2 linked regions of the Flectobacillus major DSM 103 genome follow. The protein of the gene in region 1 binds, or shares a complex with, the protein of each later gene. Links are inferred from orthologs where the notes say so. Each region holds a gene or a part of one and is shown on either strand. Other genes may lie near its edges.

Evidence for each region. Proteins that work in one complex are often made in the same cells at the same time.
Region 2: pfkA (region 1) and rny share a complex: the UniProt entries of both Bacillus subtilis proteins name them as parts of the possible RNA degradosome complex. The link is inferred for Flectobacillus major DSM 103 from one-to-one orthologs.

The regions. Positions count from the first base shown.
Region 1 is NZ_KE386491.1:970,754-979,431, reverse strand. The notes cover bases 5,731-8,678. They hold pfkA (6-phosphofructokinase), read right to left. Parts: upstream 7,718-8,678; coding sequence 6,743-7,717; downstream 5,731-6,742. Other genes in these bases: FLEMA_RS67650 (DUF5723 family protein), read left to right, coding at 8,467-8,678; FLEMA_RS0105820 (YdcF family protein), read left to right, coding at 5,904-6,671; FLEMA_RS67655 (TlpA family protein disulfide reductase), read right to left, coding at 5,731-5,731. Outside these bases: FLEMA_RS0105855 (DUF3276 family protein), read right to left, coding at 25-342; FLEMA_RS67660 (septal ring lytic transglycosylase RlpA family protein), read left to right, coding at 590-1,201; FLEMA_RS0105840 (DUF58 domain-containing protein), read left to right, coding at 1,719-2,618; FLEMA_RS0105835 (TlpA family protein disulfide reductase), read right to left, coding at 2,718-4,088; more of FLEMA_RS67655, read right to left, coding at 4,277-5,730. UniProt on the Bacillus subtilis protein: Catalyzes the phosphorylation of D-fructose 6-phosphate to fructose 1,6-bisphosphate by ATP, the first committing step of glycolysis.
Region 2 is NZ_KE386491.1:2,879,032-2,881,932, reverse strand. It holds rny (ribonuclease Y), read right to left. Parts: upstream 2,290-2,901; coding sequence 712-2,289; downstream 1-711. Other genes in the region: FLEMA_RS69575 (cell division protein ZapA), read right to left, coding at 2,721-2,901; FLEMA_RS69585 (DNA/RNA non-specific endonuclease), read right to left, coding at 1-436. UniProt on the Bacillus subtilis protein: Endoribonuclease that initiates mRNA decay. Initiates the decay of all SAM-dependent riboswitches, such as yitJ riboswitch. Involved in processing of the gapA operon mRNA, it cleaves between cggR and gapA.

The sequences.
Region 1 (8,678 bases):
CCCTTTCCCATTCAAAATCATGTGTTACTCCCACTTCAGGTCGCTACCAAACCCTTCGTCCTCTTCACGGTTAAATTGTGAAAAATCAACATCAGGTAATAATTCATGCTTTACATGTTCTACAGCTTCCTTCAATCCTTCCAAGAATTTATCGAAGTCCTCTTTATAAAGGAACATCTTATGTTTCTCGTAAGCGAAGCCATCATCTTTTTGATAACGACGACTCTCTGTGATAGTGATGTAATAGTCGTTTGAGCGAGTTGATTTCACATCGAAGAAATAAGTCCTTTTCCCCGCTCTAATGCGTTTTGAAAACAATTCTTCTCTTTCTCTTTCTTCCACTGTACTATTAAAATTTAGGGTTTATGGATTGGTAAAAGTAAAAATTTTATTGATTCTAACAAAAAAAATGCAATAAAATAAAATTTGTTTTTTGGACTTTTAAACTAAATTTTCACCAATAAAAATATAACAAAACCAATAAATATTTTTATTTTGATTCCAAAAAGCATAGATTTGCATTTAGTACTTTTACATTTTTATACCTTATTTTTTTTTAGTAACTTCGTCAATAATCTAATCACTACCCATGAAAAAACGACATCTTGGAATACTTACCATTTCGCTATTAGTCGTTAACCTAAAGCCCTCAAATGCTCAAAAGTTAGGTGACGAATCTTATGGAATCGCCTCTTTTTATGCTAACAACTTTTATAATCAGCCTACTTCTACAGGCGAAATTCTCAAGAAAAACCAATATACCGCCGCTCACATGACCCTCCCCTTCGGCACGATGCTCGAAGTAACCAATTTGGCCAATAAAAGATTTGTGATTATTAGAATCAACGACCGTGGGCCCTACAAACCTGGCCGTATTATCGACCTTACCGAAAACCCCGCTAAATGGCTCAAAATGAGCAAAGAAGGACTTACTAAAGTAAGACTCAAAGTAGTGGGTTTTGATGGCGACATTATGCTAGAATCCTACGATTCATTGAGTATTGTTGCTTCGCCAAAACTCGAAACCAAATATTATCAAAAACCTATTATTCAACATAATAAATACTATCGCCTCCGCAAAAACTGGCATAAACGCAAATATCCTCACCTCAAATACCGCCGCTTGAAAGTAAACTCGTATCTCCGAAAGCTTTCTCGCCAACGCAAAAATGCACAAATACAAGCCCAGAAAAAAAAGTAATTAAGACCCAAACACAACTCTTATTAATCCTCTCGATAACCCCATATAGGCATATTGGCCTATTATATTGCTTTTTTCTTGATTCACAGTACTTATTTCTCAAGATTTGAGTAGGTATGTGGGTACACAAAATTGTAGATTTTCAAGATTTAACCATTTTTACTAATTAAACTATTTTTAGAACTATCTTATAGAAAGCCTATTACAAGTACTGTGTTTTCTAGTATTCATCTCTGTAATTCAACAAAATACCCCTTTGATAGCCGTTTACTATTTTTTTGTTTGTACATTGCCTCATAAAAGCCTTTATTTTGGCCATATTTTATGGCTAAATTTAACAAATTATGGTACTTCTTTAGTGCAAAGGAGTATTTCAATACTTACCTAATTGAACCCATCAGAAGCCCTACGGCAATCCTTTAATCCTAAAATCCTGCTTGATGTGCTTAATTTGTGTGAAGAAAGTTTGTAAATTGGCACGATATTGGTCGATTTGCCAAGCAGATAAAAATATATTATGGATTTAGCAAAAATACGAGAATACGGCAATATTGAATTTTTGGCCAAGCAAATGGTCGAAGGTTTTATTACAGGACTTCACAAATCACCTTTTCATGGTTTTTCGGTCGAGTTTGCAGAACATCGTTTGTACAATACAGGCGAAAGTACCCGCCATATCGACTGGAAAGTATACGCCAAAACAGACCGCATTTACACCAAGCGATACGAAGAAGAAACCAATCTGCGTTGTCATTTACTGATTGACACCTCTTCGTCGATGTACTACCCCGAAAATACACAAGGCAAAATCACTTTTTCGTGTATGGCGGCGGCGGCACTAGCTTTTATGTTACAAAAGCAAAAAGATGCCGTAAGCCTTACTACTTTTTCAGATAGCATCGAAATACAAACACCGATGAAATCGACACCGACGCATATCCATAAAATTTTATTGGATTTGCAAAGCTTAATGCAAAAGCCTCTAGCCAGCAAATCAACCGCTGTAGCATCTGTTATCCACGAAATTGCGGAGAAAATTCATAAACGCTCGTTGGTTATTTTGTTTAGCGATATGTTCGATAATATCGTAGAAGCTGAAATTCTGTTTTCGGCATTACAACACCTCAAACACAATATGCACGAGGTGCTTATTTTTCATGTAACCGACAAAAAAACAGAATCAGACTTTGCTTTTGAAGACCGTCCTTATGAGTTTATCGACCTCGAAACCAACGAAAGAATCAAATTAAACCCCGCTCAGGTAAAAGACGACTACCAAAAAGTACTAAAAGCATTTTACCAAGACCTTAAACTACGCTGTGGACAATATAAAATCGACTTTATAGAAGCCGATATTGCAGAAGGTTTTGACCAAATTCTATCATCATATCTGGTCAAAAGAACCAAAATGAAATAGTATAATAAAGGGGTATAGCCAAGCTACACCCCTTTATTATACTATTTCACTAATTTTTACACTGAATCTCAAAACTCTATCATCCAATAATATTTTTATTTATAGAAGTATCTTTCTTACAATCTCCTCCATATTTTTGATAGTAATATTACCTTTTCCTACAATCTTTTTTTGTGCATCTATAATATAAATCGTTGGTGTATATTGAGCATCAAATTCCTGAAAAAAGCTTATATCTCCAGTGCGGTCTATTGTATTTATAAAAGACTCCATCTTATATTGTTTTACAAAATTTTGCCATGTTTCGAGGTCATTACCAAAAATAGGAGCAAAAACCTTCAATCCTTTGTTAGCGTATTTTTGGGCTAATTCTACCAATTGGGGCGTAAATTGCTGACAATGCCCACAATCTGCCGAATAGATATAAACAATCGTACATTTGGCATTTATTTGGTGTAGTTGCAGTTCTTTTCCCGAAAAATCACTTAGGGTTACATTCGGAATTTTACGGCCAATCAGTAGTTTATCAAGATAATATACTCGCTCTTTTACTAACTTGATAGTAGTTTCGTCCCACATCTGAGGTTCTTTCAAATAGTAATTTTGCATGATGTATACAAAAACGGCATCATGCCCCATGGTTTTACTATTCTCAAAGAAATTAGCCATTTTAGTAACCAAATATTTCCGAATTTCGGTTTTCGACTGGGTTTTGGCAAGGATTTTATCTACCAAATGATTAAGCGAATCAGTTGGTAAAAAATATAATTGTTCAAAATAAGCCCCCACCGCCTGATACAAATAGGGCGTTCTAATCATCCGTGGGTCGCTTAGGTCATAGTTATCAAAATAATGCTCTACAAAAAACTGATTAGCCCATAGTGGGTCTTCGCTACCGTTGTCAAGCTTGGGGGCTACAGGCAAATCCATGGGCATAGTAGCCTTAATAAGCTTAGCAGCATACGTTCCTTCAAAAGCCTTGATAAATTTCTTTTTGTACAATTCTAATTCATACTGCAAAGCATATTGTTTATTGAGCAACAACGAATCTGATACCGCCCCTATACTGGCTATCCGTTGGGCATCTTTTATTATTTTTTGTTGGTAGCTATAAAACAAATCATTTTCACGCGAACCCTTAAATTTGAGTGTATTAAATAAATCTTTGGCATCGGCTTCAATAGAAAAGTGTTGTTCCACAACTAATAAATCTATACTTTGCCAATGTCCAATCATAAGGTTGTACAAACCTTGTTCAAGAGCTTTTTTCCCTTGAAAAACTAGCTCTCCATTGGCATTTATCTTGGCCGAATCTTGAATATAATTGAGATTTTCGTAATAATAGGTCAGGTAGCATACAGAATCTTTGAGCCCTTTCAGTTTGGCATCGATTCTATAACCTTGCGAAAAGATATGTTCAGAGCAGAACAATATGCTCAGAGCTATAAAGGCAATAAATAGTTTGTTCATACTAGGCAGTTAATAAAATTTAATTAAGTGGTCATTTTTGAGAAACAATACAAACAACTGATAATCAATAAAATACAAATCAAGACATATATATTTATTATACTCAACCGCAAAAAGGCAATATACTATTGAAATTACCCAAAGGGAAATCAACAGTATATTGCCTTTTTGCTTCATGAAATAGCTATTTATTTGCCAATGCGATTGGCATGTTGTTTTCTATGAAAATCTATAAAATCTTCGATTTGTTCAACAGGCAAGCGTTTGGCCAAAATTTTCTTATCTTTATCCAACACATATACTACAGGCGTTGCATAAACATCAAAGGCATTTTTAAAATCGGTATAGTATTCTTCTTTTCCTGTTTGTGGGTTTTTGTGAATATCTATTCCATTGATTAAATCGCCAAACTTAAATTCCTTGATAAAGCTTTTCCATTTTGATGGTGTTCGCTCAATCGATGCTGCAATCAATCTTACATTCTTGCTTTTGAGCGACTGGTACATTTTCTGTACTTTTGGAGCCGACTCACGGCAATGCCCACATTCGGGGTCATAAATAAAGACAACTGTATAATCGCCAGGGATTCTTTTTATATCAATTTCTCGGCCTAAAGTATCGGTCAAATACATATCGGGAAACGGCTTGCCCAGCAATAGTGGCTTCAATATAGCCACACGCTCCTTCATCTTACGAACCGTACTGGTATCCCAAAGGGCAGGCTCGCCGATATAATATTTTTCGGCCATGTGTACAAAAGCCCCGTCAGTACCCAATATTTTAGGGTTTTCGTACTGACTTGCGATTTTGTAAATAGCATATCTACGCATATCTCTCGACTTGGTTTTTGCCAAAATCTTATCGGCTTCCAACGAGATAGAATCGGCTTGCTGAGCGGTCAGGTCTTCAAAATAACGTTCTAATTTCTTTTGAAAAAATGGCGAACGCATCAAACGGTCGTCGGTCAAGTCGAAATTATCCCAATAATGGCTTTTGTAATAGGTAAATTGGTACTGATAAAACGCCATAGAGTCGGCTTTGGTAACCAAGGGCTTGCTGAATGGTGGAATATCGGGTTCTTGAGCCGCTTTGATTAATTTGGCTACTAGTGTACCTTCGTTTTGGGTAAACCACGTTTTTTGAAACTGCGTTATATCGTCTTGAGCCTTTTTAAAAGCAGCCTCGACATTGGGGTCTTTTTTATTTTTTCGGGCAGCATCTAGCTGTTTGATTTTTTCAAATTTAGCCGACATATCTTGCTGAAACTGAAAAAACAACTGGTTCTCTTTTGAGCCAACAACCTTCATTTTGTTAATCAAATTGATGGTATCTGTTTCAAAAGAAAATTCGGGATTACCAATAACAATGTCTAAATAGCGTCCTTTAGGCAAAGCCACCAAATACAGCCCTTCTGGCAAAGCTTTATTGCCCTGAAAATGAAACTTACCCTCGGCATCCACAATAGCGGTATCTTTGATAACCTGTTGGTTGTATCCAAAATAATGAGCCAAAAATACGGTTGTATCTTTAAGCCCCGCTATTTTTCCTTTTATTGAAAAACCTTCTTTGGTTTGAGCCTGAAGGGTATTGAACCAAGAAACAAGAGCAAATAATAAAATTATTCTTTTAAAATACTGTTTCATTTTATCTTTATTTAACTTGAATTATGAGAACCAACTACTATAGAGTTTGGGCAAAATACTAACGTTTCATTTTCAAAGTTAGTCTGACTTACTTTAATTGACAAAATATATTGTTTTTTGTCGTAATAAAGCATTCAAAAATCACTCCAATCCCATTTTACTTGCAACAATTATGTTTTTTATACTATCCAAAATCCTTTTTTACTTGCTAATGCCTATTTCATTGATACTCATAGCACTGTTAGGAGCTTATTTTTCGGTCAAATACCGCAAACAGTGGATTATAGCTTCAATAAGTTTTTTGATGCTTTTAGGCAACTCTTTTTTAATTAATGAAGCTTATTTGCTTTGGGAAATTCCTCAGCCAGTAACTACCCAACACTACGACCTCGGGATAATCCTTACGGGTGGAATGATGACTCAAAAAGATAGCGAAGCTAATCAGATTTTTGTTGGAAAAACAGCAGATAGGTTTATACAAGCTTTGAGGTTATATAAAAAGGGGCAAATTAAAAAAATCATGATTTCGGGAGGTGTTTCTACCGTATTACCCCAGCAGCTTGAAGGCGACAACGAAACCTACAAAACGGCACAAATTTTAGAGGAATTGGGTGTAAACCCTTCAGATATTATTTTGGAAACACAAGCACGTAACACCCATGAAAATGCCCAATATTGTGCCAAACTTCTACAGCAAATGCCTCAATTAGGCACAAAAGTTATTTTGTTTACGTCAGCATTTCATGGCCGAAGGGCACAAGGTTGTTTTGCTAAAGCAGGCGTATCGACTACACTCTTTAGCTGTTCTTTCAAATCGGTAAAAAGACAATGGGCTTTGGATATTCTGCTATTACCAAGCGAAACCGCTTTGGCAGATACTTATCAATTAATACACGAAATATTGGGATATATCGTGTACAGAATGGTGGGGTATTGTTGATGAAGCATTGTTCGAGTGAAAAGTATATAGTGAACATTCCACTACCACTCTTCACTCAAAATCAAGAATAACTAACGATTTAGAATCGTTGACATTCTCAATAAATCATTGTTAATCACTTTTTTCTTAGTAATAGTATCATGAAATGGAGTGTACACCAATTGGTCGTTGATAATACCAGCCATTACATTTTTCTCACCTTTCAAAAGACCCTCTAAAGCCCCCAAACCCAAACGGCTTGCAAGGATGCGGTCAAAAGCAGTTGGGCTACCACCACGCTGAATATGGCCAAGGTTGGTAACACGAATATCGACAGGAACGTCGATCGTAGTTTTGATTTTGTCGGCAACTTCGGCAGCATGGCCTTCTTCATCGCCTTCAGCTACAATCACAATAGAAGATGATTTTTTTCTATCAAAACCCGCTTTCAATGTTGTTACTACATCGTCGATGGTTTGTCTTTCTTCTGGAATCAAAATAGATTCGGCACCACCCGAAATACCCGACTGAACAGCAATATAGCCAGAGTCACGCCCCATTACTTCAATAAAGAAGATACGGTCATGTGAATCGGCGGTATCACGAATTTTGTCGATAGCATCCAAGGCTGTATTTACGGCTGTATCATAACCAATCGTGCAATCTGTTCCATACAAATCGTTGTCGATTGTACCTGGAGCGCCTACCGTTGGGATTTGGAATTCATTATAAAAAATCTCAGCTCCAGTAAAAGTACCATTACCACCAATTGCTACCAACCCTTCGATACCATGTGCTTTCAATTGGTCGTATGCTTTTTTACGACCTTCTGGTGTCATAAATTCTTTACTACGGGCAGATTTTAAGATAGTACCACCACGCTGAATGATGTTACTAACAGACTGTGAATTTAGGGGAATGATATCACCTTTGATCATCCCGTTGTACCCTCGGATAATTCCGAAAACCTCTAATCCGTAATGCAACCCTCCACGAACAACAGCTCTAATACAAGCGTTCATGCCCGGAGCATCACCTCCTGAAGTTAATACTGCGACTCTTTTCATATAGACAATTTATTATTTTTAGTCGGTTAAGCTATTTCCCAAATTTTATTCGCTTTTTCTGCAAAACCCTGCAAATTTATTGCTTAAAAATGAGGTTTCTAATCATTTTCTTAAAAAAATAGTATGAGAAATAACACTTTTTACAAAAATATAACTTTTATAATATTTAATTTAACTTATTCTATTAAATGTTTTCCTACTTGGAAATATACAAGACTCTACTTAAAAATATACAACAAAGTAGCGAGTTTTTTTTCAATTTACCTGCCATTTTTTCTTGTAAATAGCATTTTATTATCTTGACTAATTCATATTCCGTGGCTTTGTGGGTTGATTACCAAACGCATAACTTTGCAAAATAAGTATGGATTCAAAACAATTTGCTAAACCGATTAAGTTGATACACTAAACTTCATAGGCCTATGTATCAATAAGCTACGTTTTGTTTTGATAACAATCATAACACCAGGTACCGCTTACAAGGTTGAAGATATTCCGACAAAGAAAATCTTTTATCATGAACTATTGGTTAAGCGTTCATTAAAGTTTTAAGGCGTAGCTACTTAAAATGATTTTATACAATAAAAACTTTCATTTTCTGTTAATGAAAAGCACACTAACCATTACCTTATTTTTGGATTTATTCTTTGATTTATACAACTTGCACACCAAAAATCACGAATCCACTTTTTCTTTATAAAAACAGACTGCACTAATTACAAAAACAACTCTAATAGGCTTTATAATACATGTTTAAATACATCATAACCACAACTATATTATTGTCTTTCCTTCATAAAACAACAGCCCAGCATTGGCTAGGTATGGCTGGAAGTAATTATGCTGGTACAAATGCCCTTTATCAAAACCCTGCAAATGTCGTAGATTCTAGGTATAAAGTATATGTCAACCTCGTTAGCAACGATATTTTTGCTACCAATAATTACTTAGGCTGGGATGC
Region 2 (2,901 bases), 1.9 Mb from region 1 along the record:
TAATAGTATTACCTATTTTTTGCCAAGAAGAACCTCGGTTAGTCGAAATCCATACTTCGTAATTAGCACTTTTATCGACTTGGTATAAGCCCGACTTGATACGCAATTGATAAATCCCCGAGCTAATATCAAAATTCATTCTGAGTAAACCATTGTCTTTTATTCTGATAGATTTATTCCCAACTTTTGCATCGTTATCGGTGCTTCCCATCATAGCGTTTTCCAGATACCACTCGCCCGAATTGGTTGAAATAAGTCCATTTTCATACTTGTTTTTACTAGCTTGGTCAAAGCCCTCTGGAAAGTTTTGTGCTATTTTGGTACTTACTGTAGTTTTGGTATTGGGTGTTGGGGTGTTGACAGGAGGCGTATAAACCGTGGCACAACCATAAAGTAATACCGATGTCCAAACCAATAATATGAGCTTCTTTAACATAGTCCTGAGTGTGTTGAATCGTGAATGTAAAGATAGTAGTGAATGAATGATTGAAATGTTTCAGAGGTGAGATATTTGCTTTCGGAATGATTAGCCTTTTTCATTGTTGTAAATGCAATATGGTAACCTTATTCTGCAATCAGAAATCTTTAATCCAGTATAATATCTATATACCTCTAGTGTAAAGATAAAAGCCTCAGTAAACGGTGTGTTTATTGAGGCTTTTGAAAATATAGTAGAGGTACAATATGACAACTCAATTGTACCTCGATGAATTATTTAGCATAATTTACGGCACGCATTTCACGAATAACCGTTACTTTGATTTGGCCAGGATATTGCATTTCTTTTTCAATTTTTTGAGAAATATCATAAGAAAGCATACTTGCTTTTTCATCAGAAACATTTTCAGAATCTACTAATACACGCAATTCACGACCAGCCTGAATAGCGTAGCATTTTTGGACACCACTAAAACTTGTAGCAAGTTCTTCTAATTCTTTGAGGCGACGCATATATGATTCCATCATTTCGCGGCGAGCCCCAGGACGAGACCCCGAAATAGCATCACATACCTGAATGATTGGCGAAATCATAGAAGTCATCTCGATTTCGTCGTGGTGAGCTCCAATAGCATTACAAACCTCTGGATTTTCTTTGTATTTTTCGGCCAACTGCATACCCAAAATAGCGTGAGGTAACTCAGCTTCTTCTGGCCATACTTTACCAATATCGTGTAATAAACCCGCACGTTTGGCCAATTTGGCATTTAAGCCCAATTCGGCTGCCATAGTAGCACAAAGCTTGGCTACCTCGCGTGAGTGCTGTAGTAGGTTTTGTCCATACGAAGAGCGGAAACGCATTCTACCCACCATTTTGATAAGTTCTGGGTGAAGCCCATGAATACCCAAATCTATAACAGTGCGTTCGCCAATTTCGATAATCTCTTCGTCGATATTTTTCTTTGTTTTGGCTACTACCTCTTCAATACGAGCAGGGTGAATACGGCCATCTTGTACCAAGCGGTGAAGCGATAAACGAGCGATTTCACGGCGAACAGGGTCAAAGCCTGAAATAATGATGGCTTCTGGGGTATCGTCTACAATAAATTCAACACCCGTTGCTGATTCTAAGGCACGGATATTACGTCCTTCACGACCAATGATTTTACCTTTTACATCGTCCGATTCGATATTGAATACCGATACGCAGTTTTCAATAGCATTTTCAGCAGCAGTACGCTGAATGGTTTCGATAACCACTTTTTTCGCTTCTTTGGTTGCGGTAAGTTTGGCTTCTTCGATGGTATTTTTGATGATAGACGACGCTTTTGTTTCGGCTTCGCCACGAAGGGCATCAATCAATTGTTGACGAGCTTCGTCGGCCGAAAGGCCAGCAATTTTTTCTAATTGAGCTACTTGCGAAGCCAACATTTTTTCAGCTTCCTCACGTTTGCGGTCAGCTTCTTCTAGTTTCTTTTTAAGGTTTTCGTCTTTGGCGGCAACCGACTGGCGTTGGCTATTCAATTCAGACTCCAAACGTTTGCTTTGTTCCATTGATTGTTGGATAGTACGCTCACGTTCTTTGAGTTTTTGTTCGTTTTGAATTAGAATTTGTTTCTTTTTATTGGATTCATCTTCAAATTCCGCTCGGAGTTTCAAGAATTTTTCCTTAGCCTCAAGGATTCTATCTTTCTTGATATTTTCGGCTTGTGATTCGGCATTTTTCACGATGTCGGAAGCTTTGGCTATAGCTTCGTCTTCAAGCTTTTGGGTGTTTTTCGCAAAAATGGCTTTACCCAGAAATATACCTGCCACAAGAGAAACTACAGCGGCAATGATTGGAGTTAGCATTGTTAGATATCGTTTTAGAATCGCTTTTATGTTAATCATTGTTTATAGCCTACTATAGAGCAATGAGAGAATATAAATGGCGAAAGTGAAAAAAAGTACTAAAACAGACCTTTTATGCCGAAGAAGAGAGGAAATGAATGGTAGTTTATTATGGTCATAAAAATGCCTAGAAAGGCCATTTTATGGTATTGTGATTATTTTTTTAAATCAAAATTTGATTTATATCTATTTGTCCAATGTTGGGTACTGGTTCATGGATAATCCCATCAATCAAGGATTCAAAAGTAATATATCACTTCAATAACAAAATAAACTTTATACAAAACAGAAACTTATTCTAATTAACCAACAAACCATGAGCTGGTGATTTTATCAATAAAACATCTATTTGTATTGCATATTTTTAACGAATAACACTTGTAATGTAATGTTTATTTCAGAATAGAATCAACGAGGGAATCCATTTCAGAAATTTTGGTCATTACAGTTTTTTGGAGATCAGAATGTTTGCTATCAAATTTCAGATTGTCAATCGCATAGTCTAAGGCTACAAAAGCCAATAGTTCATACGATTCAGAGAGACCTACTTTTTCTCTTACAAAATCCATTCTT